DNA from 2 places in the Paenibacillus spongiae genome. Region 1 is predicted to be linked to the other one. Evidence: a T-box and tRNA genes for the amino acid it is inferred to sense, from the RefSeq annotation. Region 1 holds a T-box; the other holds one or more tRNA genes.

The links. The T-box of region 1 lies ahead of tyrS (tyrosine--tRNA ligase). A T-box ahead of a tRNA ligase gene usually reads a tRNA of that ligase, here a tRNA-Tyr.
Region 2: it encodes a tRNA-Tyr, which carries the amino acid that the T-box ahead of tyrS (tyrosine--tRNA ligase) is inferred to sense. The anticodon was not compared.

The regions. Positions count from the first base shown of each region.
Region 1 covers NZ_CP091430.1:4,573,143-4,589,326, reverse strand. Annotated here, with positions in the region: gene acsA (acetate--CoA ligase) at 1-18, shown strand, start outside; gene L1F29_RS20760 (transglycosylase domain-containing protein) at 157-3,264, opposite strand; T-box leader at 3,449-3,728, shown strand; gene tyrS (tyrosine--tRNA ligase) at 3,858-5,114, shown strand; gene L1F29_RS20750 (NfeD family membrane protein) at 5,314-5,841, shown strand; gene floT (flotillin lipid rafts scaffold protein FloT) at 5,883-7,415, shown strand; gene rpsD (30S ribosomal protein S4) at 7,550-8,149, opposite strand; gene L1F29_RS20735 (sensor domain-containing diguanylate cyclase) at 8,545-10,482, shown strand; gene L1F29_RS20730 (hypothetical protein) at 10,636-11,358, shown strand; gene L1F29_RS20725 (aminopeptidase) at 11,433-12,548, shown strand; gene L1F29_RS20720 (HPr family phosphocarrier protein) at 12,633-12,875, shown strand; gene L1F29_RS20715 (Fpa/YlaN family protein) at 13,016-13,300, shown strand; gene cax (calcium/proton exchanger) at 13,396-14,457, opposite strand; gene L1F29_RS20705 (Asp23/Gls24 family envelope stress response protein) at 14,623-15,000, shown strand; gene ftsW (putative lipid II flippase FtsW) at 15,063-16,184, opposite strand, start outside.
Region 2 covers NZ_CP091430.1:293,900-310,083, forward strand. Annotated here, with positions in the region: rRNA gene L1F29_RS01360 (23S ribosomal RNA) at 1-1,715, shown strand, start outside; tRNA gene L1F29_RS01365 (tRNA-Met) at 1,886-1,962, shown strand; tRNA gene L1F29_RS01370 (tRNA-Val) at 1,968-2,043, shown strand; tRNA gene L1F29_RS01375 (tRNA-Asp) at 2,058-2,134, shown strand; tRNA gene L1F29_RS01380 (tRNA-Phe) at 2,140-2,215, shown strand; tRNA gene L1F29_RS01385 (tRNA-Tyr) at 2,249-2,334, shown strand; tRNA gene L1F29_RS01390 (tRNA-Lys) at 2,351-2,426, shown strand; gene L1F29_RS01395 (MraY family glycosyltransferase) at 2,590-3,531, shown strand; gene L1F29_RS01400 (PucR family transcriptional regulator) at 3,602-4,741, shown strand; gene L1F29_RS01405 (ABC transporter ATP-binding protein) at 4,835-5,956, shown strand; gene L1F29_RS01410 (sigma-70 family RNA polymerase sigma factor) at 6,114-6,743, shown strand; gene L1F29_RS01415 (DUF4179 domain-containing protein) at 6,670-8,169, shown strand; gene hprK (HPr(Ser) kinase/phosphatase) at 8,310-9,248, shown strand; gene lgt (prolipoprotein diacylglyceryl transferase) at 9,277-10,377, shown strand; gene L1F29_RS01430 (HAD-IA family hydrolase) at 10,382-11,053, shown strand; gene L1F29_RS01435 (acyltransferase) at 11,046-11,540, shown strand; gene L1F29_RS01440 (acyltransferase) at 11,712-12,911, shown strand; gene L1F29_RS01445 (ATP phosphoribosyltransferase regulatory subunit) at 13,247-14,479, shown strand; gene hisG (ATP phosphoribosyltransferase) at 14,551-15,222, shown strand; gene hisD (histidinol dehydrogenase) at 15,309-16,184, shown strand, end outside.

The sequences.
Region 1 (16,184 bases):
TCAACAATCGAAGATTAGTATTTGTTTCGGTAACAGAGCCAACAGGAGCCTCTCCGGTTGGCTCTTAATTCTGTTTAAGAGAAATAAATAAAGGCTTCTGCCCATTTGGTTTCGCGCTAAGCTGCAGCGTGCGTACCGAAGGGCAGAAGCCTTATTTTATTTCAATTCAATTGTGGCGGAGGAACGGGATTCACCGAATTCGTTCACAGCCGTAACGCGGAAGAAACCGCTCGTTATTGGCGATACGTAATCGAACCGGGCCTCTTGCGTTGTTCCCAATAGCTTGAATTTACCTTTGCTTCCTTCACTGTAATAGACCTGATAGCCTGTTACCAGTTCAGAAGCGGCGTTAGCCGTCCAGGATACGCGGATCCCGATGTCGGTACGCTCGGCTGTCACTCCGACTGGAGCAACGGGAGCAGTGGCGCTTACCGCACCGTTATCGCCAGGAGGGGTCGCCGCTCCGTTATCTCCCGAATTTCCAGGCGTCGCATCAGGTCCGGACGGATCCGGCGAAACCATTCTGCCGCTTGATGAGACAATTGCGCTTGGGGCCGATTCACGACCGCCGACATCGACCGCTGTTACATAATAGGTGTACGTGATACCGCCGTTCGTATAGTTGACGAAGCGTGTGTCCTCGCCGGTCAGGACCGGAGAGCCTACATTGGCGTAACCCGATTGATTCAATGAACGATATAAGCGATAACCGACGACATCTTTCTCAGGTGATGACGAGAAGGAGATGCGGTATGCGCTCTGACCGCTTACAGGCTCTATCCGGACGTTGGAAGGTGCCGAAGGCGCCCTGCCATCATCGACGCGGGGGTCGGTCTTGGATGGTGCATCCTTAGAAGCGTCTCTTGGCAAATAGAAGCTGAGCGGCCGTCTGCTCTTGGCAGACATTGAAGACTGTGCTTTCTCGATTTCCTGCATAAGCACATCCAGAGGCTTCTCCCGCTTGATCACGATCTGCTCGCGTACCATATCGGAAGGTGTCGTTGGCTTCGGAATGTAATTGACGCCGTTATAAGGGATGTATGCCATCTTAGCTAACGCGTCGTCGCGTTCCTTCGGCAAGAAGTCCTTGTTGAAAATATCGGTAACCAGCTTGCCCATCTCCCGGGTCAGATCGGTAGGAAGCTTGCCGCTGACGCTGGACACCGTTGCTTTGACAATTCCTTCCGGCTTGGCAAACTCCTTGGTAGGGAACAGCTCAGGCCTCTCAGCGGTTGCTTTGTTCATAATAAGCGTCCAAATATTCCGGGCACGAGTACGGCCATCCTTGGATAATGTATGCGCCTGTTTCTCATAGCCAGCCCATACGCCTAATGTTATATCAGGCGAGTAACCCATGAACCAGACGTCGCCATAGCTGGATGTCGAGCCGGTTTTGCCGACGATAGGGATCTTGCCATAGTTCTTGAATCTCGATGTCAAGGCATGGGCGGTACCGCTCGGATCGGAAATGACGGTCCGCAGCATATCCGTCATCAGATATGCGGTCCGCTCAGAAAAGACGCGAAGCGGCCTGTTCTCATGCTGATAAACGACGTTTCCTTTGGAATCGGTAATTTTACTGATCATGTAGGCATCATTCATAATGCCCTTATTGGCGATCGCGCCGTATGCGTTCGTTAGCTCTTCGACCGTGACGCCGATGCTCAAGCCGCCGATTACGCCGGTTTGAGCATATTCGTCCTCTGGTTTAATGGTGGTGATTCCAAGCTTCCGCGAGAATTTCCAAGCCTCCGAAATCGTAACTTTGTCGTTGTACAACTTGAGCGCCGGCATGTTGAGCGACCGGTTCAACGCTTCCCGGGCAGTGACAAGACCATAGTATTTGTTAGTGGAGTTCTTCGGAATATGGAAGCCCTTCTGACCGTCCTTCAGAACCATCGTCGTGTCGTCCAGGATGCTTCCCGGCTGCACAAGACCTTTCTCAAGTGCCGGCAGATAAGCCGCGATCGGCTTCATCGTCGAGCCAGGCTGGCGGGTCATCTGCGTGGCATGGTTCATCTGCTCCAGATAGAAGTCCCGTCCTTCCAGCATGCCTATGATCGCGCCGGTCTTGTGATCAAGCATAATGGCACCGATCTGCTCCACGCCTTTTTCCTTGCTGTCGGGCGTAAAATTCTCGGGATTCGATCCAATTTCCTGCATCATGTTGTAAATTCTCTTATCAATGGTCGTGTGGATTCGATATCCGCCGCGAAGCAGCTCTTCACGCGCTTCTGCAAGCTTGGCGGAATTCTCCTTGTTGCGCACTTCGGGAAGCGTCATGTTCGGATATTTCTGCAAGACCAGAATTTCCGCCGCCTGCCGCTCTGCTTCCAGCATCAAGAACGGGAAGGTGGAATAGGCTTTCTGCACCGGCTTGGCGAGAGTTGCCCGGATATCGAATTTGATGGCTTCGTCGTACTGTGCAGGCGTGATGCGGTTCGTCTCCAGCATGCGGCCAAGAACAGTCTTCTGCCGGTCCATTGCAAGCTGGAAGCCCTTCTCGTTAAATTTGCCCTTGCTGGTGAAAGCCGTATACGCGGAAGGACGCTGCGGCAATCCTGCCAAATAAGCAGCTTGGGCGATATGAAGCTTGTTCAAATCGGTGATGTTGAAGATGCCTTTGGCTGCCGCCTTAATGCCATACAAGTTATATCCGTTCGCTCCGGTGCCGAATGGCACCTTGTTCAAATAGGCCGTTAAGATCTGATCTTTCGTTAAGAAACGTTCCAATCGCAAGGCCAAAAATATCTCTTTCACCTTACGGCTGTCGGTCTTGTCCAGGTTCAGAAATACGCGCCGGGCCAGCTGCTGCGTCAGCGTGCTGCCGCCGGTCTGGGTATCCTCGTTGAACAGCTTCTGCTTCACGGCACGGCCCAAGCCGTTAATGTCGACACCGATATGTTTGTCGAAGTTGTTGTCCTCCGTGGCCAATACGGCATCGATGACAAAATCGGGCAGATCCTCATATTCGATCAACCTGCGGTCTTCTTCCGTTCGGAGCTGACCCACCGGCGTAATGCCATCGTTAAAATAGACGAAACCGGTGATGGCGTTTTCATTCACTTTTGCTTCTATTTCCGCACTGGAACGAATCGGCTCGTCCTTGACGAAGGAGGCGACATAGCCGGTTACTATCCCTCCTGTCAACAAACCGATCAATAATCCGAAAATAAATAGCCATTTTACGGTTATGAGCGTCACAAGGCCAAATGTCCGCCATCGGCTGTATCCATTTGCGTTCTGCTCACGTTCTTCATCCATAAAGTTATACTCCTCCTCCGATTATCAGAGCTATTATAGCATAAATCGCCAAACGAAAGCAGGCATTACGGCTCAATTTTATGAAACGTGAAGACGGATTTGCCGCTGCCGACTGCCTTTCTCATGAACGTTGACATATCTTCAAGGTCTATGGTATAACGGATCAAAGCAATTATTCATATGTCGAAAAGCTAAGACAGGCATCAGTAAAACTGTCGATTGACGATTCCAGAGAGCCGGTGGTTGGTGCGAACCGGTACGCGCTGCAGTTTGAATTACCGCCTCGAGCTGAACGGACGAACGCTTAACCGGATGAACTTCCGTCTGAGCCAGTAGTCTGATTCCGGATTACAGTCCGTTACATAAATGAAGTGAGAGCTGCCTCCGCTTATCTGCTAATTTTTAACAATAACGGGCTGCTCTAACGAGGGTGGTACCGCGAGCAAATCCTTCTCGTCCCTTGAGGACGAAAGGATTTTTTTGTTTTCTATATAAGCTGAACCTTGGATTGGAACATCCATCATCGTACCTGCTATCTCTTGTAGTATTGGGCTCAACTTATATAAATAATTTAAGGAGTGGATTTTGTTATGGTGAAATTTGAGCAACTGACGCCGGAGCAGCAGCAGGAGGTCGAACGCCAATTGAGCGTAATCCGCCGCGGCGTAGTCGAGATCGTGCCAGAGGATGAGCTAAAAGAGAAAATTGCCAATTCCGTGGCTACGAACAAGCCATTGAATGTGAAGCTGGGACTCGATCCATCCGCACCGGATATTCATATCGGGCATACGGTTGTGCTGCATAAACTGCGTCAATTTCAAGAGCTTGGCCACCAAGTACAGCTAATTATCGGCGATTTTACGGGACGGATCGGAGATCCGACGGGCAAATCCGAAACCCGCAAGCAGCTGAGTGAAGAAGATGTGAAGCGGAATGCAGAGACGTACCAGACTCAAATATACAAGGTTTTGGATAAAGCCCGGACGAAGGTATACTACAATTCCCAGTGGCTGGGAGCGCTGAACTTTGCCGACGTCCTGACTTTGTCCGCCAAAGTCACCGTTGCGCGCATGCTGGAGAGGGATGACTTTAAGAAGAGATATGTATCCGGTTTGCCAATCGGCATTCACGAGTTCTTCTACCCGCTGATGCAGGGATATGACTCGGTAGCACTCGAGACCGATGTGGAGCTCGGCGGAACGGATCAAACCTTCAACTTGCTGATGGGGCGGGTGCTTCAGAAGGAATACGGCAAGTCGCCGCAGGTCGCCATCACGACACCGCTTATTGAAGGTCTGGATGGCGTGCAGAAGATGAGCAAAAGTTTGGGCAACTATATCGGCATCGATGAAGAGCCGAATCAAATTTATGGCAAGGCCATGTCGGTACCAGACGAGCTGATGGTGAAATACTACGAGCTTGCAACCGATTTGTCCAATGAGCAGCTGGAGGACCTTCGTCAAGGGCTTGCGAACGGCACGATGCATCCGCGCGATGCAAAAATGCAGCTGGCCCGCATCTTCGTAAGGATGTACCATGGCGAACAGGCAGCTGAAGAGGCGGAGCAGCACTTCATTACGGTGTTCCAGCAGCGTGCGCTGCCGGAGGATATCGAGGAAGCGGCCGTTCCGGCAGGGGAACTGGATAACGGACGGATTCGCATTGTGAAGCTGCTGACGCTTCTTGATCTGCAGTCTTCGGGAAGCGAAGCGAGACGCAGCATCCAGCAAGGAGCCGTCAAGATTAATGAAGAGAAATTCACCGATCCGAACGCGGAAGTCGTGCCGAATACCGGAGACGTCCTCCAGGTAGGCAAACGAAAGTTCGTTAAACTGAGGGTTGACGCGTAGTTGGCCATCGCTTGCTTGATCAATAAGCCAGGCAGTTGATGTCTGGCTTATTTTAGAGCGGCTGCGGTCCGTCCGCTCATGAGAACGATAATGAACGGGGCAGCAAGTTCAGTCGAGCGAAACTTTTTATTAGCTGGCTACGTATTAAATACCGGTACCGCTTCTAATATCTGGATAACGTTCGGAGGGGGAGGTGGCAATGGAAGCGTTATTTTGGTCTTGTTTGGTCGGAGGCGTTCTGTTCGCGGTCGTAAGCGTCATATTTGGGGATTGGCTAAGCATGGCTTTGGACGGCATGCTCGATTTTCTCTCCTTTGACGGTCATCATTGGCTGCAGCCTATGTCGATTGTCGGCGGCATTACCGTATTCGGTGGAACGGGTCTGCTGTTGCACCGCTACAGTCCGCTGGGCAGCGCTGCAATAATCGTCCTGTCCATCCTTATCGCAATCGCAGCCGCAATTCTCGTCTATTACCTCTACATCAGGCCGATGGAAAGAAGCGAGAACTCGACGGGCTATTCGATGAAGGAACTGACAGGGGCAATCGCAGAGGTTCTCGTGCCGGTGCCGATCGGAGGTTATGGCGAAGTCATGATCAAGGTAGGGGCAGGCCGAACCAATCATATTGCCGCAAGCTATGAAGGCGAGAATATCCCGGCAGGAACGCGTGTTGTCGTCGTGGATGTGAAGGATGGAGCGGTCATGGTGTCGAAGCTCGACATGTAAGATGAAAACGAGAGATCCGAGAGGAGAATGTCATTTTGGAATTGCCTGAGTACTTGTATATCCCTATTATAGTGGTGGGCGTGCTGATCGTACTAGGTTTGGCGTTCTGGGCAAGATACAAGACAGTAGGCCCGGACGAGGCCATGATTGTAACCGGTTCATTCTTGGGCAGCAAGAACGTCGATATTGATGAAACGGGAAGAAAGATAAAGATCGTACGCGGCGGCGGCGCCTTTATCCTTCCGGTCTTTCAGACCTCCGATTTCTTGTCGCTGCTCTCGCATAAGCTGGACGTCTCGACACCCGAAGTTTACACGGAACAGGGTGTTCCGGTCTTGGCGGATGGCGTCGCCATTATTAAAATCGGCGGGGCGGTCGAAGATGTGGCTACTGCGGCGGAGCAGTTTATGGGCAAGCCGACGGAAGCGCTTAAGAGCGAGGCCCAAGAAGTACTGGAAGGTCACCTGAGGGCTATTCTCGGGACGATGACCGTCGAGGAAGTATACCGCAACCGGGATAAATTCGCACAGGAAGTACAGGGCGTGGCAGCCAGAGATTTGAAGAAGATGGGGCTGCAGATCGTTTCGTTCACGATCAAGGACGTTCGTGACAAGCACGGTTATTTGGATGCACTGGGGAAACCGAGAATTGCCGCAGTCAAGCGGGATGCGGAAATTGCGGAAGCGGAAGCGATTCGGGATTCCAGGATTCAGAAAGCACGGGCCGAAGAGGAAGGCCAGAAGGCGGAGCTGCTGCGCGATACGAATATTGCGGAAGCATCCAAGGAAAACCAGTTGAAGGTTGCATCCTTCAAGAAGGATCAAGATATGGCGAAGGCCGAAGCGGACCAGGCGTATGCGATCCATGAAGCGCGCGCCAAGCAATCCGTGGTCGAGGAGCAGATGAAGGTGGAAATCGTCCGCAAGGAGCGGGAGATCGACCTGGAGACCAAAGAGATTCTTCGCCGCGAGAAGCAATATGATTCGGAAGTGAAGAAGAAGGCGGATGCCGACCGGTATGCCGTCGAGCAAGCCGCGGAAGCCGACAAAGCGAAGCGGCTTCGTGAAGCCGATGCGCTGCAGTACCGGATCGAAGCGGAGGCGAAAGGCCATGCGGAGCAGAAGCGGCTGGACGGTCTGGCTATGGCGGATGCCGAGCGGGCTAAAGGTACTGCGGAAGCGGAAGTCATCCGTCTTCGCGGCTTGGCTGAAGCGGAAGCGAAGGAAAAGTTGGCTGAAGCGTTCGAGAAGTTCGGCGAAGCCGCCGTTCTCGATATTATCGTTAAGATGCTGCCTGAGCTTGCCGGCAGAGTGGCTGAACCGATTAAGAATATCGACAAGCTGACTGTAGTCGATACCGGTCATGGAGAGGGAGCGGCCCGGGTGAGCAACTATGTCACATCGTTAATGGCGACCGCGCCCGAGATGTTAAAAGACGTGTCCGGCATCGATTTGACATCGCTTATTAAAGGTCTGACCGGCAATAAAGCGCCAGCGGCGGACGGAACGGTTAAACCGCTGCAGGCACCAGCGAATCCTGCTGTCACACCGACGGTACCTAATATCTCTGAATAAATGTTATCAAATCAAAGAAAGGTTATCCCGACAAGACATGCATGATGTCCGGGATAACCTTTCTGCATTCTTCTTACCATAAAACAAGGCTGTCCGAACATCCGCAGGCAGATGATCCGGACAGCCCCGGTTAATTAACGGCTGTAGAATTCGACGATTTGCTTCTCGTCAATTTCTTGTGGAAGCTCAGCGCGCTCAGGAGTGCGAATGAATTTGCCTTCTACTGCAGATTCGTTGAACTCCAAGTAGTTTGGAAGATAGTTACGGCCTTCCAACGATTCTTTGATCGTTTTGAGACCGCGGCTGCGCTCGCGCAGGCCGATTACATCGCCAACCGAAACCAGGTAAGAAGCGATGTCAACTTTTTTGCCGTTTACAGTCACGTGACCGTGGGAAACGAGTTGACGAGCTCCTGCACGGGAGTTCGAGAAGCCGAGGCGGTATACGAGGTTGTCCAGGCGGCTCTCGAGAAGCGCCATGAAGTTTTCACCCGCGATACCTTTCATTTTGGTAGCTTTGTCAAACAGGTTGCGGAATTGTTTTTCGTTCATTCCGTACATGTGACGCAGCTTTTGTTTTTCTTGCAATTGAATGCCATAGCCGCTCAGTTTCTTGCGTTGCGTTGGGCCGTGTTGACCTGGAGGGAAAGCGCGTTTCAATTCTTTACCCGTTCCGCTAAGGGAGATGCCGAGGCGGCGGCTTAGTTTAAACTTAGGACCTGTATATCGTGACATGTGTCGTAAAACTCCTTCTTCAAATGGGATGTTTGAAAATGGGTGTTTCGCCGAGTGCTGTCTGCGTTCGATCGGTCTTACCGATGAAGCCCTGATAGGCATGTTCAGCCGCAGTCCTGCCAGTGACAGTCTCTTGAGGGTGACACAAAACCGCTCCCAATATTCAAGTATAAATTTTAATGAATCCGTATGGGAAAGTCAAGGAAAACAACTGAGAATATTCAAGATTACCAGGGCTGTGTTCAAGAGAATCATTTCGAAGCTTAGTGGCAGATATTATTATGTGCATTTTGAATCTAAAGACCTAGTAAAATGCTCCTATTATAGTGCAAAACTCGTAGAGTTACGTTATGATAGAGAGAATACGGCAAGACTGGAAAGGTGGTGCTGCGTCCATGCGAAAATCGATGATTATCGGCGAACCGGCAATTGTAGAGAGAACGTCGGATATTCAAAGCAATACGCAGCAGCCAGCGATATGGTTTGTTCATGAGGATGTCCAAGATACAGACGAGCCATATATCATTCCATTGCTGGAGGATAGCTTTCACCAGTGGGTGGAGGAATCCGTACCATCCTCGATGCTTGGCACGAAGATTCTGTTTGACGTAAGCGGACGGCAGCTTGCCATAGGCGGACATCATAAGCCGGACAATGATCAATATGACCGGTTAGGTCAATGGGTGAGCACCGCCTGCGAAACGATGGAATGTTTCCAATCCGATGAAGTTATCATCGTTCCGCTTAAGAAGCGGTCGTCGAGCCAAGCATTCGCAGCGCTAGCCTGGTACGGCGTAAGTTCGAACGAATGGATCCTGGAGTGGCTTAAGACAGCGGCTCTACATTATATATCGATTTTTTATCATCGTTTTGAGCATGTGTTCGTTCGCGATCTGATGCAGCAGCAGCAGTTTTTGGAGAAGGATGCGAGCCGGCGCGATAAATTATATAAAGCCACGAAGCGGTTGCACGATCAGATCGATGTTTCTTCCGTTGTCGGCGAGCTTCTGGATATTATGGAGAAATGCTATCCTTATGCAGCGTTTACTTTATATTTATCCCAGGACTTTGTCGATGTTGACCAGCGGATCAAACCTCTGTTTATCCGCAATAATGCCAATGATTTATACGAGAAGGCTTTTCTTGAGAGCAAACCTAATCTGGAGTTTCTGGAAGACGGCACGTTGCAGCTGGGCATTCCGATGAGCGGCAAGCAAGCCGTGTACGGCGTGTTAGGCATAACCATGAAGCGCGAGCAGTGGGATGAATCGGAGATCGGAGCGTATGTTATGCTAGCCGGCAGCGCGGGTTCAGCCTTCGAGAATGCCAAGCTATACGAACAATCGAATCTCCTGATCGGGGAGCTGCAGCTTATTAATGAATTGACCCAGCGTCTCAATCAATCGCTTCGTCTGGATGAAATCTTTGAGTTCACGACAAAGGAACTGCTGCATATTTTCAAAGCGGATTATTGCTGCGTGCTTCAGCTGAACCGCAAAGATAATCTATTTCAAGTGATGTCCAGCAATTTTCCCGTATTGACGGCCGATCATGTCTCGATTGATTTCGGATATTCGGGAATTGTCTATCAAACCAAGGAACCGGTCATTGTATCCGATTATTGGAGCTCGCGGCTTGTTCAATCACAGATGATGGAATCGACGCGCTCCAGGTCGCTTATCGCCACGCCGATCATGGCGAATTCCGAACTCGTAGGAGTCATTATGGTCGCGCATCAGAGCCCCCATTTCTTTTCTTACGAGAATTACAAGCTGATTCAAGTTCTATCCACTCACATCGGGCTAGCGATTTCCAATGCTTCCCTTCATGCCGAGGTTCGGCGGATGGTGATTACCGACAATCTGACAGGGCTGCATGTACGCCATTATTTGAACGAGAAGATTCAGTCGAGACAGCGGAAGGACCGCAACGGTTCATTAGTACTGGTCGATATCGACCATTTCAAGAAAGTGAATGATACATACGGCCATCAGGTGGGCGACCAAATACTGATAGCCGTGAGCGAAGTCATTCGCTCCGTCATACGCGAGAGCGATATTGCCGCTCGCTGGGGCGGCGAAGAGCTGGCCGTCTATCTGCCGCAAATACGGTCTAAGCAAGCTTATAAGATCGCGGAACGAATCCGTTCCCGCGTTGAAGAATCGACTTCGCCGCGAGTTACGGTATCCTGCGGTTTGTCGGAATGGACTTGTGAAGACGAGAAGATTAGCGTAGAGTCCCTCTTCTATCGAGCGGACATGGCGCTTTATGAAGCGAAGAACGGCGGTCGTAACCAAATCGTCGTTGACGAGAGAACGGACAACGGACGATAGGCAATAACCCTTAGGCAGGCGCAGGAGCAAATCCTGCGCCTTTTTGTGCGTGGAATCTGGATCCCATGTTACCGAATAATGTGCTCCATAGTAACGAACGATAAACGGTGACAACGGAAATGGAAACACATCATCTCACCAGGAGGGTTACCGATGAGAACTTGGAGGAAGGCTGCGCTCCTGATCATAGGGGTTGCGGCCCTATCAGGCTGTCAGTCGACGGTCCGTGATAAGTCGCCGCAAGAAATGTTGTCGCTGACCGTTGCCGGTTTGGCGGCGGTGGACAGATACACCTTCACGGGAACAACATCGATATATGGGGCGGATATGGGAGCGGCCCAGCCCATTACGTTCCAAGGGTCGGTGGAGGATCATAAACGGATTCAAGTGAAGTCGAACAAAGATAACGAAGACATTCAGATTACTCGGCAGCCCTTCAACCTGCTGAAGCATATTGAGGCTACCGCAGCAACGACTGAGCTGGTCGCTGCCAATAGCGGTGAACGGACAGCCGTTCTTCGTATCGTGCCGGATAAAGCGGCATCGCGCCGCACATGGATCAAAAAGCAAAATGAGGCATTCGAGCGTCTGGTCAAGGACGATGAACTTGCTGATGGGGCGGGCCGCAAGCTTTCTTTGAAAGCGGGCAATCGCATGTCTTACGAACAGGAGAGGGCCGATGAGATTAGCCGATCGCGGAAACAGCTTGCCGAGATGCTTAATACGTTGAATGTAGATACGACCTATCAACTTATTATCGACCGAAAACGTCTGCTGCCATTGAAGCTTCACGAGCACACCGTGCTTCAATATAAGGCTGACGGCAAGAATCAGCGTGAAGAACGTAAATCCGAGTTGATCTTTATAACCGAATAATACGGGATCAAGTGCAGCTAATATCGAAACATGTTATGGTTAGTCTGAGAATAAAGAAGAAGGATGTGGCAGTTATGCGTGATCGCCGGTTGCAAACGTTGGCCTCGAATTTGGCTGGGTATTCGATTGACGTACAGCCTGGAGATAATGTGCTTATTGACATGATCGGCTCCGAAAGGGAGCTTGCGAAATGTCTCGTTGAAGAAGTGGCGAAGCGCGGCGGGCGTCCATTCGTGGAAACGAGCGACCGTTCCGTCCTGCGAACGATGCTGATGCATGCGACCAAGGAACAAATCGAATTGTGGGCATCGTTTGATCTGAAGCGGATGGAAGCGATGCAAGGGTATATCGCGATACGCGCAGGAGGGAACGCGAACGAATTGGCGGATGTGCCAAGCGAGAACATGCAGCTCTACGAGCGGCTGTACCGCCATCCGATCCATTCCGAGCGCAGAGTCAAGCATACCAAATGGGTCGTCCTGCGTTATCCGAACGATTCTATGGCACAGCTGGCGAACATGAGCACAGCAGGGTTCGAGGATTTCTATTTTGACGTATGCAATCTGGATTATGCCAAGATGGACCTGGCGATGAATCCGCTTGAAGCGCTTATGAAGCAAACAGATCGCGTCCGCATCGTATCTCCGGGTACGGACCTTACGTTCTCCATCAAGGGCATCGGCGCCAAAAAATGTGCGGGACACCGCAACATACCGGACGGCGAAGTGTTCTCCTGCCCTGTCCGCAACAGCGTCCAAGGCAAGATTACATACAATGCGCCCTCGCTGTATTCAGGCGTCACTTTCGAACAAGTTTCCTTCACCTTCAAGGACGGAAAAATTATCGAGGCGACCTCCAACGATACGAACAAGCTGAACGAAATATTGGATACGGATGAAGGCGCCCGCTATATCGGCGAGTTCAGTCTCGGGTTTAATCCTTACATTCTGCATCCGATGAAAGATATTTTGTTCGATGAGAAAATTGCAGGAAGCTTGCATTTCACGCCGGGCCAGGCTTACGAGGAAACCGATAACGGAAACCGGTCGGCGGTGCATTGGGATCTCGTCCTCATCCAGCGTCCCGAATACGGAGGAGGCGAGATCTATTTCGACGATCGGCTGATCCGGAAGGACGGGCGTTTTGTAATACCGGAGCTTGAGGCGCTAAATCCGGAAAATTTGAAGTAAAATTCCCTTGTACGAGAATCGAATCCGGGGTATGATGGAGGAAAGCATTGCTAGCAGCTTTAACTAATACTGGAGGGATAACTTATGTCCAATAACGCGGCAATCGTAGACATTTCTCAAACAGCCAATAAATTTAGATCGTCCATCGTTCTCCAAGCCGAGAACAAATATATCGACGTCAAAAGTATTCTTGGCCTATTCACCACGTTGGTTGGCGGACACTCCTATGAGCTGCATGTCCATGGACCGGATGCGAATGAAGCGCAAGCCGCAATGGCGGAAGTATTCGCCAAGCACAATCTCGACATTCGAATCGTAGCTGAATAATTGATCTCCAATCATTCGAAGCACTGCACTGTTTTTATAACAGGGCGGTGCTTTGTTGTTTTGTCCTTGTGTATTCGATGCTTTTTGTTTAATATAAAAGGTATAGAAGACGGCGAGCATTACGCACAAGGGGGAGTACGATGTCTTCATCCGAAGTTCTCATCCATTTGAACCAAAAAGCGCTCAATCTCCTTCAGGAAGATGCCTATAAAATCGAAAAGCTGATTGAAGTCCAAATGGAGCATTTGACGACCAGACAATGTCCGCTCTATGAAGAAGTGTTGGACACGCAGATGTACGGCTTCTCAAGAGAAGTTGACTTTGCCGTCCGTGCAGGCCTCGTGTCCGAATCGACGGGCAAAGAAATCATTAGCAAGCTGGAACGCGATTTGGCAAAGCTATACGAAGCGCTGAACAACAAGTAGAAGCCTCATGCATGAGGCTTCTTTTTTTTGCATGAAATAATCAAGGCAATCAGAAGAAGCCGCTCCCTCGGAAGCGGCTTGCAGCCTATCGGACCTTAAACGAAATAAAACGCAAAACCAAGAATAACATAGACCATAACCAGCAAAACGCCTTCATACCAATTCGTTGAGCCATCCTTGGAGATTGACGTTGCGATAAAGACGGATACGGCGATGGCCGCGATTTCGATCGGGGTAAATAAGATGTCCATCGGTTTGCCGAACAGCAAGCTGATGAACACGAGCGCAGGGGCAACGAACAAGGCAATCTGCAGACTGCTGCCGACGGCGATCTCGACCGCTGCCCCGATCTTGTTCTTCATTGCCAGCAAGACCGCTGCGCTGTGCTCTGCGGCGTTACCGACGATTGCGATGACGAAGGCTCCGAGAAATAGCTCACTGAAGCCGAACTCGTTCGTGAACGTATGCAGAGTCCCCACAAGCCATTCACTGACGAAGGCGGTCATGACGGTTGCTACGATCAGGAACAAGATGGAACGTCCCTTGGACCAGGCTGGGGACTCTCCATGCTCTCCAGCTGCCTCTTCAACCTCAGAGAGTAAATTCTTATGCGTCACCATGGAAAAGACGAGCCAGAGCGCATATGCGACGATGAGTATCCCGGCCACAGATAAGCTGAGCAGCTCGCTCTTCTCGGGCGAGAAATGTTGATTCATCACGAACATGGCGGGAACGAACAGTCCGATAACGGCAAGAATCATCAAGGATGAATTGTGGCTTGCCAGCTGAATGTTGAACTTTTGTTCCTTGAATTTCAATCCGCCGAGAAGCACGCTCAGACCAAGCACGAGCAGCAGATTTCCGATAATGGCACCGGTCAGACTCGCCTTGACCATGTCGAATAAACCTTCCTTCACAAGGAAGATCGCAATGATCAGCTCCGCTGCATTGCCGAACGTGGCGTTAAGAAACCCTCCCAGGCGCTGGCCGGCATAGTGAGCCACGCTCTCGGTCGCTTTACCAAGAAACCCGGCAACGAATAAGATTGCTAGGGCGGATAATATGAATTGCGCAATCGGGCTCCAATGGGCAAAATGTGCGATCCCGCTTAGAACGAACAGGACGATTAATGCAGTAAAAAAAAGTTTTTGATTCATTCGGTCGACACCTCATCCATTCCGGGTTAATTGGGCAATTCTGTTAAACAATATAACCAAATAAGCGGTTCATCTAAACTTAAACTCCGGAAAGCAGGGGGAGCCTTGATTCGTTGAGTGCCATCTATTACAATGGAAACATAAGGCGAAAAGGAAGTGTGTGGCATGACAGAAGAACTTCAAACGGGCATTATTCGTATCGCAGATGACGTAGTCGCCACCATTGCGGGACTTGCAGCGCTGGAAACGCCAGGGATCGCAGGGATGTCGGGCGGAATATCGGAAGGACTTGCCAAGCGGTTAAGCGGCAAGAATGTACAGAAGGGCATATCGGTCGAAGTCGGACAGCTAGAAGCCGCAATCGATTTACGTATCATTGTAAAGTATGGCATTCCCATTCAAGAAGTGTGCCGCCTCCTGCAGCAAAATGTACGCGAAGCGGTGGAGAACATGACAGGGCTTCAAGTCGTTGAAGTGAATGTAAAGGTAGAAGGCGTAATGTTCAAGGAAGAGGAACTGGATGACGTGAACCGCGTCAAATAAATCATGTCTGCTATCCAATACTTAATGAAGCATTGAACGATTAAATAAAGAAACAGCGCACCTTAGATGCGCTGTTTCTTTTTGTAGTTGGACGGGGTCTTGTCCTGTTTGTAGTATTCGCGCGATATGCTTAGCAGTACGCCCATGGAAGCGAGCGAGACAAGCAGCGAGGACCCCCCATGACTGATGAACGGAAGCGTAACCCCGGTAAGCGGCATCGCACCCGTCACACCGCCAATGTTAATGACGGTTTGGAGGGCGAACAGGCTGACGATACCGACGCCGACGATCGTCCCGTAGGGATCCTTGCATCGAAGGGCGACAAGCAGCCCTCGCCACAAGAAGAAGAGATAGAACAAGAGGAAGAGCATGCTTCCGATAAAGCCGAATTCTTCTGCAATGACAGCGAAAATAAAGTCGCTGTATGCATACGGCAAATACTTCAGTTTCTGTACGCTGTGACCGAAGCCGGCTCCTGTCAATCCCCCGTGCCCGATCGCTTGCAGTGAACGGGACAGGTGATACGTGCTTCCGAGCTCATCGCTTGTCGGATCCATGAAAGCAGTGAACCGGTCAATCCGGTAATTCCACGCTCCTGGATCTTTCATCATGGAGATGCTGGCCCAGGCAGCCACAATAGATGTCATAATAATGCCTGCAAGGAAAAGCTGCTTCAAATTTGCTCCGCCTGCTACGATAATAATGAGCGCGCATCCGGCGATAACAATACTTGATCCCAAGTCAGGCTGAAGCATAATAAGTCCGCAGATGAATGCAACAATGACGAAAACCGGCAGCAATCCTTTTTTGAAATCCCGAAATTTATCGCCCTTCTTGGAAATAAGCGATCCCAAATATAGAATAAGGCCCAGCTTTGCAAATTCCGTCGGTTGAACGCCGAATGACCCGATGCCGAACCAGCTTTTTGCACCGTTTCTTTCTTCCCCGATGAACGGTACGAGTATGAGCATAATGACAACGGGAATGAAGTAAAGGATGAAGCCCTTCTTGAACTTCGTATAAGGAATATTCATAATTACGAACATCATGCCGATTCCAACGATTGCAAAGAGTAACTGCCGCTTCGTAAAGTAAAGCGCATCGAAGTCGAATTCCTTGGACACGACGGCGGTATTGGAGCTGGCGCTAAATACCATAACGAGGCCGAAGCCGACGAGTAGAAG
Region 2 (16,184 bases), 3.3 Mb from region 1:
GATCGTAAGATCAGTGGTAGGGGAGCGTTGAATGCGGGTTGAAGTCAGACCGTAAGGACTGGTGGACTGCATTCAAGTGAGAATGCCGGTATGAGTAACGAAAAGACAAGTGAGAATCTTGTCCGCCGAAAGCCTAAGGGTTCCTGAGGAAGGCTCGTCCGCTCAGGGTAAGTCGGGACCTAAGGCGAGGCCGAAAGGCGTAGTCGAAGGACAACAGGTTGAAATTCCTGTACCACCGTAAACCGTTATGAGCAATGGGGTGACGCAGAAGGATAGTGACGCGGACTGATGGAATAGTCCGTCCAAGCAGCAAGGCTGATGGGTTGGCAAATCCGCCCATCGATAAGGCTGAGCTGTGACGGGGAGGGAAAATTATAGTACCGAAGGTCATGAGTTCCCGCTGCCAAGAAAAGCCTCTAGCCAGGTGAAGGTGCCCGTACCGCAAACCGACACAGGTAGGCGAGCAGAGCATGCTAAGGCGCGCGGAAGAACTCTCGTTAAGGAACTCGGCAAAATGACCCCGTAACTTCGGGAGAAGGGGTGCCTCGGTAGGGTGAATAGCCCGAGGGGGCCGCAGTGAAAAGGCCCAAGCGACTGTTTAGCAAAAACACAGGTCTGTGCGAAGCCGTAAGGCGAAGTATACGGGCTGACGCCTGCCCGGTGCTGGAAGGTTAAGGGGAGCGGTTAGGGGCAACCCGAAGCTGTGAACCGAAGCCCCAGTAAACGGCGGCCGTAACTATAACGGTCCTAAGGTAGCGAAATTCCTTGTCAGGTAAATTCTGACCCGCACGAATGGCGTAACGACTTGGGCGCTGTCTCAACGAGAGATCCGGTGAAATTTTAATACCTGTGAAGATGCAGGTTACCCGCGACAAGACGGAAAGACCCCATGGAGCTTTACTGCAGCTTGATATTGGACTTTGGTACGATCTGTACAGGATAGGTGGGAGCCTAGGAAGCCGGAGCGCCAGCTTCGGTGGAGGCACCGTTGGGATACCACCCTGATCGTATCGGAGTTCTAACCTGCCACCCTGAATCGGGTGGAGGGACCGTGTCAGGCGGGCAGTTTGACTGGGGCGGTCGCCTCCTAAAAAGTAACGGAGGCGCCCAAAGGTTCCCTCAGAATGGTTGGAAATCATTCGTAGCGTGCAAAGGCATAAGGGAGCTTGACTGCGAGACCTACAAGTCGAGCAGGGACGAAAGTCGGGCTTAGTGATCCGGTGGTACCGCATGGAAGGGCCATCGCTCAACGGATAAAAGCTACCCTGGGGATAACAGGCTTATCTCCCCCAAGAGTCCACATCGACGGGGAGGTTTGGCACCTCGATGTCGGCTCATCGCATCCTGGGGCTGAAGTAGGTCCCAAGGGTTGGGCTGTTCGCCCATTAAAGCGGTACGCGAGCTGGGTTCAGAACGTCGTGAGACAGTTCGGTCCCTATCTGTCGTGGGCGTAGGAAATTTGAGAGGAGCTGTCCTTAGTACGAGAGGACCGGGATGGACGTACCGCTGGTGTACCAGTTGTTCCGCCAGGAGCACCGCTGGGTAGCTACGTACGGACGGGATAAGCGCTGAAAGCATCTAAGCGCGAAGCCCCCCTCAAGATGAGATTTCCCAATTCGTAAGACCCCTGGAAGACGACCAGGTTGATAGGTTCGGGGTGGAAGTGCAGTAATGCATGCAGCTGACGAATACTAATCGGTCGAGGGCTTATCCTACAAGCTTTCACGGAGTGAAAGTCTGCTTCGGAAGCATATGCTTAAGATGTAAGAGTTACGCAAACTCGTATCCAGTTTTCAGGGTGTAACATCGTTGAGTAGGCTGACAAGATCAGCTGAATCAAGAGGTTGCACACAGCGCTTGGCGGCGTTGTAAACCTGAATTATGTGGCGGCATAGCTCAGCTGGCTAGAGCGTACGGTTCATACCCGTGAGGTCGTGGGTTCGAGTCCCTCTGCCGCTACCATATTCGGAGGCTTAGCTCAGCTGGGAGAGCATCTGCCTTACAAGCAGAGGGTCGGCGGTTCGATCCCGTCAGCCTCCACCATCTATATACAATGCGGAGCCGTGGTGTAGAGGCCTAACATGCCTGCCTGTCACGCAGGAGACCGCGGGTTCGAATCCCGTCGGCTCCGCCATTCCTGGCTCGGTAGCTCAGTCGGTAGAGCAGAGGACTGAAAATCCTCGTGTCGGCGGTTCGATTCCGTCCCGAGCCACCATTTCATGTACAAGCCTTGTTATTGTAATACTGTGGAGGATTAGCGAAGTGGCCAAACGCAGCAGACTGTAAATCTGTTCTCAGCCGAGTTCGGTGGTTCGAATCCATCATCCTCCACCATTCCCTTCCTAAGTAAGAGCCATTAGCTCAGTTGGTAGAGCACCTGACTTTTAATCAGGGTGTCGTAGGTTCGAGTCCTACATGGCTCACCATTTTTTACACCAACAGCCTGCAGACCAATGTCTGCGGGTTTTTTGTTATGCCGATTAATGGTTCATGATGTTAATCCTAGGGATGATCCGGACGATGGGTAATTTGCACAAGGCGGGGCACACTGATGTTTAAACAGTCATACGTTCCTCGGGAGGAATGCTCATGCCGTATATCATCGCGGCCATAATCAGCTTTGGTATTGTTTTTCTGTGCGTTCCACTCTTGCGGAGGCTAGCTTTGCGGCTCGGATTTGTTGACCGGCCGACCTCGCGCAAAATTCACCGGAAGCCGGTTCCGCTTATGGGGGGCGCGGGGCTGTATTTAGGTATTGTTATTCCGCTGCTTGCATTTCAAGGCACTACTCCGCTTAGCCTGACCATTAGTCTAGGTGGATTATTACTGGTGCTGATTGGATTGCTGGACGATGCGGCTAAGTCGAAAGGAAAGGATTTTCCGGTCTGGCCGCGTCTTATCATCTATGCGGGCGTTGCTTTGATACCCCTTCTATTCGGAATTCGGATTGTAGGGTTATCGAGTCCAGGCGGACTTATAGTGCTGCCCGAGTGGTTCGCGATTTTCGCTTCGGCTGCATGGGTGTTTGCACTCATTAACATGATTAATTTTATCGATGGGGTTGATGGACTTGCTTCGGGAGTTTCCACCTTGTCGTCGATCACGCTATTTATCGCGGCGCTCTTCAAGGGGCAGCTCGACACGGCGCTGCTTGCTGTCATTCTTGTAGGGGCATGTGTCGCGTTTCTCATTTTTAATTTCTATCCGGCACGCATCTTTATGGGGGACGCAGGTGCGACGTTCTTGGGATATACGCTGGCCGTGATTGCAGTGGATGGCGCCTTCAAGAGCGCGACTTTCGTGACGGTTGCCGTCCCTTTGCTGGCACTGGGAGTTCCTATTCTGGATACGACCGTCGTGATGCTCCGCAGGCTGATTTCGGGCAAAGGACTTCATCGCGCGGATAAGCTGCATACCCACCATATGCTCATGCGCTGGGGATTAACACAGATCCAAACGGTGTCGTTTATCTATTTAATTGCGGCTCTCTTTTCTTTATTGTCTATTGTTGTTCTCCTTGCCCTAAGCTGAAATTACCTTTGATCTATGGTACAATGGCCTAAAAAAGAGAGCTGCATGCTCACATGATAGGGGCTAACCGATGAGTGAAGCTAACTGGATGGAGCAATTGGAGAAGGTAATCGCACGGCCTATCCGTCAGCTGCAGGTGCCTGTACAGGAGTGGAAAAGCCTTGTAAGCGCTGAAGAAAGCCATGTGCTGTATTTGCAAAAGAATGCGGTTTCACCAGGCGATTGTATCACGCTGCCGAGCGGTCTGTTATGGTTTGTGGTTCGCGGAAGCGATTCCAGCCTGGATCTTATTGAGGTGGATCCTGGATCGCTGACGGATATGGAGATACGGTTAATATCATGGACGCTCTCCCAATTAAAGATGGCTCAGATGCCGATTTTTGCAGGATTAACGGATTCGGAGCGTCATGCCAATGAGCTGGGCGCATGGATTGTGGAACAGCTGAACAACGGAGATACGCAGAACTCGGTGCCGGAACGACTTATTGGCAGAGGCAAAGTGTTTACGACGATGATTCCTTTTCTGCTTGTGAGCGAGCAGACGGAGCTGGGAAGGACAAGCTATAGCGAACTGGAGAAGCTGCTTCGCACCTTTCTGGCGGAAGAGATCATGTTAATTCCACTACAGGAGCAGGAATGGCTGGTGCTTGGACCGGTATCGCTCATTCGCGATGCGCAATCGGAGGACAGGGAGGAAGAATCGGAGGAATCACTCGAAGAAAGCTTGGCCTCTATTGCAATGGGGCTTCACGAAATGCTGGCCAGCGAATCAATCGGCGAGTGCCATCTGACGGTCTCTCATCCGATCTCCCCCATACATTCTATCGTTGCTACGGCCGCTCTTCTTCGGGAAACCGTTAATCTGGGACGTGCCTTCCATGTGGGAACGAATATTCATTTTCCGTGGCTCCTGCACTTGGAACGGCTGCTGAGCACGATTCCGGAATCGCAGCGGATTAGATTCGTAGAGCAGGCGCTGAAGCGCACCGACGTCTTTCTGGAGCCGGAAATATTAACGACATTAGAGACATTCTTCTCACTGGACTGCAATGTCAGCGAGACGGCCAAGAAGCTGTATATTCATCGGAATACGCTCCTCTATCGGCTGGATAAATTGAAGCAAGAAACAGAGCTGGACGTCAGACAATTCCGCGATGCCGTTCTTGTAAAAATCATATTACTATTGTACAAAGTGACGAAAAGGAAGTAGTTTTTTTGTAAAGTTTGTGCATAGTAAACAAGTACAAAACTGATATAAGATAAGTGTAAGGATAAACAACTATTCGTTTAGGGGGAAATAAGCATGGCTGGTGTACGCTTAGAGCATGTTTACAAGAAATACTCGGGTTCGGATAACGCTTCTGTTAAAGACTTTAACCTTGACATCAAAGACAAGGAGTTTCTCGTTCTTGTCGGTCCTTCCGGTTGCGGTAAATCGACGACGCTGCGTATGATTGCAGGTCTTGAGGAAATTTCCGAAGGTAAACTGTTCATCGGTGAGCGTCTTGTGAATGACGTTGCTCCGAAAGACCGCGACATCGCGATGGTTTTCCAATCCTATGCCCTTTATCCACATATGAACGTTTATCAAAACATGGCATTCGGCCTTAAACTTCGTAAATTCAAAAAAGCGGAAATCGACAAGCGTGTTCGTGAAGCCGCTAAAATTCTCGATATTGAACATCTTCTTGAGCGTAAGCCAAAAGCGCTTTCCGGCGGTCAACGTCAGCGTGTCGCTCTGGGCCGCGCAATCGTCCGTGAACCACAAGTATTCTTGATGGACGAACCGCTTTCCAACTTGGATGCGAAACTCCGCGGTCAGATGCGCGCGGAAATCTCCAAACTGGCGAAGCGTCTTGAAACGACTGTTATCTACGTAACGCATGACCAGATCGAAGCCATGACAATGGGCGATCGTATCGTCGTTATGAAAGACGGCATCATCCAGCAAGCAGCTTCTCCGGAAGAGCTGTACAACCATCCGGTAAACATCTTCGTAGCAGGCTTTATCGGCGCGCCTTCGATGAACTTCATCAACGGCACGCTGGCGGATCAAGGCGGAGCTGTTCGCTTCAAAGCGAGCAACATCGACGTTCTGGTACCAGAAGGCAAAGCGCAGCTGCTTCGTGAAAAAGGCCTGATCGGCAAAGAAGTTATCATTGGCATTCGTCCAGAAGATTTCCACGAAGAGCCAGTATTCCTGGAAGCTTCCCCGCAAACGCATGTTAATGCTCATGTTGAAGTAGCAGAGAACCTGGGTCACGAAATGTACCTGTACTTGAACGGACTGGGCAAAGACACTGTAATCGCTCGTGTTGACGGCCGTTCCGGCGTTAAAGAAGGCACGAACGTGAAACTTGCGATCGATATGAACAAAGTTCATGTGTTCGACAAAGAGAGCGAACTGAACGTATTTGAAGTTTAATTGACTTAAACGGCGATAAGCCTTGGAAGAGCAGTCATCCCTTCGGATGGCTGCTTTTTTTATATTTTGTGAAAACCGTTTGCGCAGGTTTCCCGTCTAATCGATACTGGCGGTAGAAGGAAGAGGAGAAGCGGTAATTGCCGCCCTGGAGGGTAGGATGAACAAGGAACAGCTGGCAGAAGCTGCTGCCAAAGGGGACGAACAGGCCTTTCTGCAAATCATGAATGGCGAGAAGCAGCAAATGATGAGAATTGCGTATGCTTACCTGCGGAATGAAGCCGATGCGTTGGAGGCGATTCAAGAAACGGTATGCCGGGCATGGCTCAAAAGGCATGCCCTGAAAAAGCCGCAATATATCACAACATGGCTTATTCGTATCTTAATTCACGTATGCACCGATGAGCTGCGGCGGCGTAAGAGAGCTATTCCAGCAGATATGCGGCAAGAACCGGTCCAGGCCGGGATGGAGGACGATAGGGAGCTGCAGAGCGGGGCAGCCGGCGCAGAGGACCGGTTAGATATCGCCGCGGCTGTGGAGCTGCTGGAGGAGCCCTACAGGGATGTCATCCGGCTTAAATATTATGAGGATCTGACGGTCCTGGATATTGCCGGCATCCTGCAGCGGCCGGATGGAACGATCCGAACATGGCTTCATAAAGGGCTGAAGCAGCTGCGAAAGTACATGGTGCGGACCGAGGAGGTGCAAATGAGCGATGGACGAGAAGGACAAGCGCAAACCGGACAGTTCGGACAGGGAAAAGAGAGCGCTGCGCAGGGAGACCTGTGAGGATAAGAAACTGCCGGTGGAATGTAATGAACCGGATAAGCCGGAGGTCGTTATGGACGAAGCGGAGCTTACTGCTGCAGACCTGACGGTAGCGGAATCTTTGCGTATGGAAGGCAGCCGGTTGAATGCCGTATCGGCTGGGATAGCCGAAGAAAAGATTGTAAGCGCGATTCGCCGAGGGTTGGAACAGGGAAAAGCACGTTCAAAGCCCAGACGAAGATGGCGTGCCGGCCTAAGTGCAGGAGCGGTGATCGCTTGCTTCGTGCTGCTCTTTGCCTTCACGGTCAGAGTGTCGCCCGTGTTTGCCAATGCCATGCGGGACATTCCGGGGATCGGTGCTTTCGTCAAGCTGGTGGAGTACGACTCTGCGCTTCGCACGGCAATCGATAAAGACTTTATGCAGCTGATCGGGAAGACCGTCGAGAAGGACGGCATCCAATTGACGGTAGAGGGTCTGATCGCCGATGAGCGAAGGCTCGTTGTCTTCTATTCTTCCAATATAACCAAGGGCTGGGGCGATACCGGCATAAGCTTCAGCTTCTATGACGAGGAGAATAAGCGGCTGGAGGGAACCCTCATGTTCGACTACAGTTCCATGGGCAAAACGGCTAATGAGCCTCGCGCCCCACAGGATATGGTCGATCTGCAGCTGCTGAATACGGTCACGATGCCAAAGCAAGTGAAAATGAAAGCGGAAGTAGACGATACGGTGCTGGAAGTTGAGTTTCCCATCGATCATTCCCGGTTTGAAGGGTTATCTCAAGAAATGGCGATCGGCAAAACGGTCGAGATTGACGGGCAGAAGGTTACGTTCGAAACCGCGAAGCTCTCCCCGCTGCAGCTGGAGGTCGTCGTGCGCAACGATTCGGCTAACAGCAGCCAGGTAAAAGGGTTTATTCATATGGTCATCGAGGATGAGCGGGGGGAGCCTTGGCGCTGGACCAATGCCTACGGACTGCCGGAAGGCGGAAGGGTCTATCACTTTGAGAGCAGCTACTTCAACCGCCCCAAGCAGCTGACGATAAAAGCGGATGGAATATTCACCGTACCTAAGCAGGCGAAGCTAGTCATCGATACGGAGAAGGCGAGCGTCCTTGAGGCTCCGGATTCAAGGGTCTCATTCGAAGGTATCAACGAAAAAGCGGATTATATGCTGCTGACGCTGGCCATCAATCAGTTGGATGAGGTGGATCAGCTTAATGCCGCCTATAACTTGGTTGGATCGACATTTATAGACGGGGCCGGCAAGAAGCATGAGCTGGCTTCGCCGGATTATTTTACGAGCGGATCCTTCAACTCCAACGAGAATAAGAAGTATGTATATGTTCCTCTCCCGAAAGGAGATTATCCGCAGCCGCTTACCTTTGACGTGGAAGACTATCCGGGTTATGCGCTGCAGCCGTTCCAAATCGAAATCAATCCATAAGAGCAAGTATTTTCAAGCATCGAAAACAGCGGCGACGTTGCGTTCGATGCTTTTTTTCGTTACGATAATCATATTGGAATTTTTTAAATATAATGCTGTGCCAAAAAGCAGCAGGCAACGATAGTGAGGGAGGCCGAACCATGGCTAAGAAGGTAAAGGTGTCCGAGCTTGTCCAGCAGTTTCAGCTGGAGATTGTAAGCGGAGAAGACGGACTGCGTCGCAGTATTACGGTTGACGATTTATATCGGCCTGGATTGGAGATGGCGGGGTATTTTCATTATTTTCCTGAGGAAAGGGTACAAATTCTAGGAAAAACAGAGCTCGCTTTTATGGAAACGCTAAGCAATGAGGAACGGGTGGATCGGATCGAACGGCTATGCCACGATGCAACGCCCTGCTTCATCGTAACAAGAGGGCTGGAGGTGCCGCGGGAGCTGATTGAAGAATCGAACCGCAAACAAATCCCGGTTCTGCGCAGCAACGTGGCCACGACAATTATTTCAAGCCGCATTACAAACTTCCTGGAGCGCAGGCTTGCGCCATCAGCCACCATACACGGTGTACTGGTCGACGTCTATGGCGTTGGCATGCTCATTACGGGCGGAAGCGGCATCGGGAAGAGCGAGACGGCACTGGAGCTGGTCAAACGCAGCCACAGGCTTGTTGCCGACGATGCGGTCGAGATTCGGCAAACTTCGGACGGTCAGCTGCATGGCAGCGCCCCGGAGCTAATCCGGCATCTTCTGGAGATACGCGGTCTCGGCATCATTAACGTGATGACGCTCTTCGGGGCGGGTGCGGTTCGCAATATGAAGCGGATCAGCGTAGTGATCAAGCTCGAGAACTGGCAGCCCGATAAGCAGTATGACCGCCTGGGCCTCGATGAAGAGCTGACCCGTATCATCGATACCGATGTTCCGCTCGTTACGGTACCGGTTCGTCCGGGACGCAACTTGGCGGTCATTATCGAAGTGGCGGCGATGAACTTCCGCTTGAAGCGGATGGGGTACAATGCGGCACTGCAATTTACGAACAAGCTGACGGAAACCATCGCAGACGATACGGATGATTATGATTGAAAATGATAAATAAAGGAGATATGAACGCATGATAGGACTTCGTCTAGATCCAATCGCTTTCGCGCTAGGGCCGATTACCGTCCATTGGTACGGCATTATACTAGGCACAGCTGCACTGGTCGGGCTGCTGCTGGCGGTTCGCGAAGGCAAACGATTCGGCTTGTCTCCGGATTTCTTCATGGACCTGCTGCTGTTCGGCGTACCGTCTGCCATTATCGGCGCCCGCTTGTATTTCGTCGCCTTCAAATGGGAGGACTACAAGCATGATCTGCTGGCTATTTTTCAAATATGGAATGGCGGAATAGCCATATATGGGGCATTGATCGGCGCATTCATCTGCGGTTATTTCTATTCCCGCTATAAGGGCTACAGCTTAATACGTATCGCCGACATCTGCGCGCCCTCGCTCATCGTAGGACAAATGATTGGGCGTTGGGGCAATTTCGTGAATCAAGAAGCTTACGGAGGACCTGCGGAGGAAAGCTTCCTGCGGGATACGCTGCATCTGCCGGCATGGATTGTCGACCAGATGAACGTTAACGGCGTCTATCACCACCCGACCTTCCTATACGAATCCGTCTGGAATTTAGCGGGACTTATTCTGCTGCTAGTCCTTCGGCGCAGACCGTTCCTCCGTGCGGGGGAGCTGCTGATGACGTACTTCATCTGGTATTCGATCGGGCGCTTCTTCATCGAAGCTCTTCGTACGGACAGCCTGGCCTTCCAAGGCCCATCCTGGCTTGTATCGCTGATGGACGGGCTGTGGTCGCCGATGACGCTTCTGTTCGAGCAAGGCTATCTGGATCCCGAATACGGCAATGTACGGATTTCGCAGCTGATTTCCGTTATCCTCATTATTGCCGCCATTATCATCATCATTATCCGCAGAAAGACGGGTGCCGCCGTGGAGCGCTACAGCGACCCCATTATGAACCGGAAAACGGGTCTTCCTGCAGGTGCAGCTGCCGGACAAGAGGGCGGTTCTGCGGCAGCATCCGCTCAAGACAGCAAGCCAATGATTCAGAAGGACGGCGCTGCGGGTAAAGCTATTGAGGCGGAAAAGAAGCAGAATGCTTCGAAAGCCGGTTCTGCAGGCGAAGCGGACGCGGAATCAGCGAAGAAGGAGTAGCACGATGACAACAAGAATCCGGACGCTGTTGTTTGACTTGGATGGAACCATTCTTGATACGAACGAGCTGATTATTCAATCGTTCCTGCATTCGCTGGAGGGAGTGGTGCCGGCCGGATTCGGCCGGGACCAAATCATTCCAACCATGGGACTGCCGCTAGCCGTACAGATGCAGGGTTTCTCCAATCTGGAGGAAGTGTCGCATCTTGTCTCGATGTACCGCGAAATCAATCTGAGGCTTCACGATGAATACGTGAAGCCTTTCCCTTACGTGCAGGAGGTATTGGCAAGACTGCAGGCGGAGGGCTTCCAAATCGGGATTGTAACGACGAAAGCGAAGCTTACGACGGAGCGCGGATTGCGGTATACCGAGCTGTACGACTATGTGATGCCGGAAGGGATCATTACGATCGACGATGTGGTCCATCCTAAGCCGCATCCTGAGCCCGTACTCAAAGCGATCGAAGCGCTTGGAGCGGATCCGGCTGCGACTGTGATGATCGGCGACAGTGTAGTCGATATTGAAGCGGCGGAAGCGGCAGGTTGTATACCAGTCGGAGTAGCCTGGTCGCTTAAGGGCGAGGACAAGCTGATTGAAAGCGGCGCAAGGCACATCATTCACGATATGCGTGATCTATACGCATTAGTCGGATTGGAGCGGGATCCGCTTGCGTAATGTGGAGCGCTATCCGGTCGAGGGGCCGAACGCCCTCTGGCAAATGTACAAGACAGTCAGCAGGGTGAAGGCCGTCAAAAATTTTATTTGCATTCAATTCACCCGTTATTGTCCTTCTCTGCCGGTCAAAAACTGGGTGTACCGGAATTTGCTCGGCATGAAAGTGGGAAGCCACACCGCATTCGCGCTCATGGTGATGGTCGATGTATTTTTTCCGGAGCGCATCAAGGTAGGGAATAATACGATTATCGGCTATAACACAACGATATTAACGCATGAGTATTTGATTCGCGAGTATCGGCTGGGCGAAGTCGTGATCGGCTCCGGCGTCATGATCGGAGCGAATACGACGATTCTGCCCGGGGTGACGATCGGGGATGGCGCAGTCGTTGCGGCGGGCTCGGTGGTCCATAAAGATGTCGAGCCGGGCGCGTTTGTCGGCGGCAACCCGATCCATACGATAACGAAAGAACAGCAGTCAAAATAAAGGCTTGAAGCAAGGTCGAATCTGAACGAAAATAATTTGATAAATAAGGGATGAGTGGTATATATTAGTAGGGATTCCGGTAAGCGTAACCCCTGCGATGCCGTTATAGAAGTGAATACGGAAGAATAGGGTACCGCTGCCGCCTCAGACGATGATGGAAGGGGAACGGGTATGGCCCAACGAGAGACGGTTCGGGAATTAAACATCCTTCGCGCAATCGCGATACTTGGCGTATTGATGGTACATGCAACATCAGCATCTGTTGTTAATCTCGTGAATTACGATTCTTTCTTCGCCTACAACCTGTTGAATACGCTCGCGCTGTATTGCGTCCCGGCTTTTGTCTTTCTCACCGGCTTCACTCTCTTCTATAATTACTACGACCGTCCGATGTCCGGTGGCGACTGGTCCCGTTTCTTTAGGAAGCGGCTGGTCTACATCGTCATTCCTTATTTCGCCGTCTCACTCGTCTATTACAGCGGCGTGTATTTCGTTCTCACCAGGCATCCCCTTAATCTAGCCAATATAAGTGAATTTATAAGACTTTTCGGGGAAAGACTCGCGAATGGCAATGCATACACGCATCTATACTATTTGCTGGTCACCATTCAGTTCTATGTGATGTTCCCTCTGTTGTTAGCTCTATTCCGCCGGTGGAAGCGGCTTGTATATTGGGCTATTCCATTAGGCTTTGCCATCCAATGGGGCTTCTATGCGATGAACCGGTATGTGTGGCATATACCATCCAAAGGAACCGTCGCGTTTACCTACTTCGCACCTTTTCTGCTGGGGGTATTCGTAGGTATCCATTATGAGCAGGTGAAGAAATGGCTGCAGCCCGGCAAGTGGAAGCTGCGGGCCCGGACAGGTGCCTGGACGGCGCTGCTGTGGGCCGTATGGGCAGCTTCCGCAGCACTGTATGTCACCGTATGGTATGTAACCCGGACGAATAACAAGGCCCTTCACCACCTCTGGTACGAAGGCGGCTATAATTTATTCACGTTCACCTCCATTCTCGTGCTGCTCCAGATCGTATACACGCTGTACGCGAGAGCGCCTGAGAAATGGATCAAGGGTCTGGATGAATTAGGAACATTATCGTTCGGGGTTTACTTGGTACATCCGGGGTTTCTTCTGATCTACCGGAAGCTCTCCCCGGCAGTTCCGATGAATGGGATCTATCATGTATGGGTGGCGGGAGGCTTCGTCTTCTCGCTTGGAGCATCCATTGCCCTGCTGGTGGTTCTATATCGATACATCGGAGGGATTTCTTATGTGCTGGGCAAGCTGCCTGACCGGTATCACGGCCGAAAGGACGAAGAGGCGTCCCAAGCGGAGAGCTTAATGAAACTGAGAAGCAAGTTGAGATGAGCGAACCGGGGGCGATCCGCCTCCGGTCGCTTTCTTGTCAGGGGTCCTATCGGATCTCCGACCGGTGGGACAAGCCATGAATATACAGTCACAGAGGCAATGGGGCTCGATGCTAACCAAGCAGACGATTTCTTTCGCCCGGCGGCGGAGTCTCTCAGCCCGGTGGAGGTGCATGACGGCGTTCGCCATTCCTGTCTGGAACGGCGGAGCAGTCGGTTTCTTCCTCTTGACGAAGAAGTGCAGGCGTGGTACTATTACCACTAAATCCTTTATTTTGGCAGTATGGTAACATGGTAACACATTAACGCGATAAAGCGTCTGTAGGTGAACGAATGATGTCCAAACCGAAAGTGTTCGAGAAACCAATCGGAGTGAAAGATTACTTGCCGCATGCAGTCGTCAAGCTGCGGCAAATCGAGAATCAAGTGCTGGCATGCATGCGCTCGTGGGGCTATGAGCAGATTATGACCCCGACGATGGAATATTACGATACGGTGGGCGTAGCCAGTTCAACGTCCGACCGCAAGCTGTTCAAGCTGCTCAATAACCGCGGAACAACGCTTGTACTGCGATCCGATATGACGGCGCCGATCGCCCGCGTCGTTTCCTCGGTACTGAAGGATTCGCAGTTCCCGCTGCGCCTATCCTACCATTCGAACATCTTCCGCGCCATCGAGGAGGAGGCCGGTCATGAGGCGGAGTTCTTCCAGACGGGCGTTGAGCTGGTAGGCGATGCTTCCGCCGAGGCCGATGCGGAGGTCGTGGCGCTGGCGATCGCCTCGCTCAAGGCAGCGGGCGTCGACCGGTTCAAGATCGCCATCGGGCACGTGGGCTTCCTGAACGGCCTGTTCGAAGATACGCTGTCCGGCCGTGAAGATGCGCAGGAAGAGCTGAAGGCTTGCCTGCTTAGACGCGATTATGTCGGCTACCGGGAGCGGCTGCGTGAATTATCGCTGCCCGAGCCGGTACAGCGCGAGCTGGAGGACATTCTGCGGCTGCGCGGCAGCCAGGAAATATGCTTGCAGGCGCTGCAGCTGAGCTCGAACGCAACGGCCCAGGCGTCGATCCGCCATCTATGCGAGATGTGGGATGTCCTGAAGGCTTATGACGTCTGCGAGCACGTGCTCATCGACTTGACGATGATCGGGGACTTCTCCTATTACACGGGGATGACATTCGAGGGCTATGCGGCCGATCTCGGATTTCCGGTGGCGAGCGGGGGCCGGTACGACAATCTGCTGAAGCAGTTCGGACGCCCTGCCCCGGCGACAGGCTTTGCGCTTAAGACGACTCGTATTCTGGAGCTGATCGGCGATAGCGAGGACGATCTCAAGGAACGTGTGCTTATCGGCTACAACGATGCCGGTAGAGGGCAAGCGCTGGCTAAAGCGCAGCAGCTGCGGGAATCGGGGGCCGTCGTCATTACGGAGAAGATGGAGCTGTCGGCGGCTGACGAGGTTGCGGCTGACGCCGAACGATCGGAGAGCCGCGAGAAGGTTGTTTACAAAGGAGAGACGTTTGCTGCGTTCATTCGTTTCTTCGGCGAACAGGAAGGTGCTTCGGTATGAGTAAGAACGTAAGCGGAGGTATAAGCGCAGAAGCTCTCCAGAGCGCCGCAGGCGGCCTGGAGAGGATGGACATGGGCATTCTTGCCGCTGCCGTCGAGAACAGCGGGCGGGATCTGCTGAAGGTAGCGATGCCCAAGGGCCGCATCTACAAGCAGGCTTCGAAGCTGTTCCGTGAGGCGGGACTTCCGATTCCAAGCGACTTCGACGATACGCGGAAGCTGATCATCGAGCTGCCGGAGGCGGGCATGTCGTTCATTATGGCCAAGCCGGTGGACGTGCCTACCTATGTTGAATACGGTGTGGCGGACATCGGAATCGTCGGGAAAGACGTGCTGATGGAAGAGAATAAGGATGTCTACGAGCTGCTCGACCTTGGCATCGCGAAGTGCCGCATGTCGGTCATCGGCCTACCGGACTGGAAGCCGGCCATCCATCCCCGCGTGGCGACGAAGTATCCGAACGTCGCTTCGCAATATTTTCGCGAGCGGGGCCAGCAGGTCGAAGTCATCAAGCTGAACGGCTCGATCGAGCTGGCGCCCTTGATCGGTCTGGCCGACCGTATCGTCGATATGGTGGAGACCGGGCAGACGCTGAGAGAGAACGGCCTCGTCGAGATGGAATCGATCTTCGGCATAACGAGCAGGCTGATTGCGAACCGCGTCAGCTACCGGATGAAGAATGAAGCGATTCAGAGCTTATGCGACAAGCTGCAGCATGTCATCGGAGCGAAGCCGAACGCGTAATCCCGGCTGTCCGATGCGAAGCGCAGAGAGTTATATTATTACGCCGCACGATGAGGTGCGGCGGTTTTCGGAAGGAGGCGAAGCGCATGCGTATGCTGCGTGCGGAGCAATTTGGGTTGACGCGCGAGGTGGAGTACGGCACGCCGGAGCAGAATGAAACGGTCCGTAAGATCGTCGAAGCGGTCCGGAACGAGGGCGACGCGGCCGTGCTCGCCTATACGGAGGAGCATGACCGGGTGAAGCTGGACCCCGGTTCGCTGCGGGTAACGGAAGGCGAGATTCAGGCGGCGTACGGTCGCGTGGACGACGCATTCCTGACAGCCATCCGTGAGGCGGCTGCGAATATTCGGGCATTCCATGAGAAGCAGCTTCGTCAGTCATGGATGGATCTGCAGGCCGACGGAACGATGCTCGGGCAGATTCTCCGTCCGCTCAAGCGGGTCGGCGTGTACGTTCCGGGAGGGAAGGCTGCTTATCCCTCATCGGTATTGATGAATGTCATTCCGGCACAGGTAGCCGGCGTTCCGGAGATCGTCATGGTTACGCCGCCGGCAACGGGCGGCAAGGAGGGTATCGATCCCTATATTCTGGTAGCCGCTGCGGAAGCGGGTGTGAAGGAGATGTACCGCATAGGCGGAGCGCAGGCGGTAGCGGCGCTTGCTTACGGTACGGCAACGATTCCGCCGGTGGACAAAATATGCGGTCCCGGCAATATCTTCGTCGCGCTCGCGAAGCGAGCCGTATTCGGCGCTGTCGATATCGACAGCATCGCGGGGCCGAGCGAGATCGTCGTTCTGGCCGACGAGCAGGCCGATGCCGCTTATGTGGCGGCTGATCTGCTATCGCAAGCGGAGCATGACGAGATGGCGTCGGCTATTCTCGTAACGACCTCCCGGGAGTTTGGAGACCGGGTGGCCATTGAAGTCGAGAAGCAGCTTGCGGAGCTTCCGAGAGCGGACATA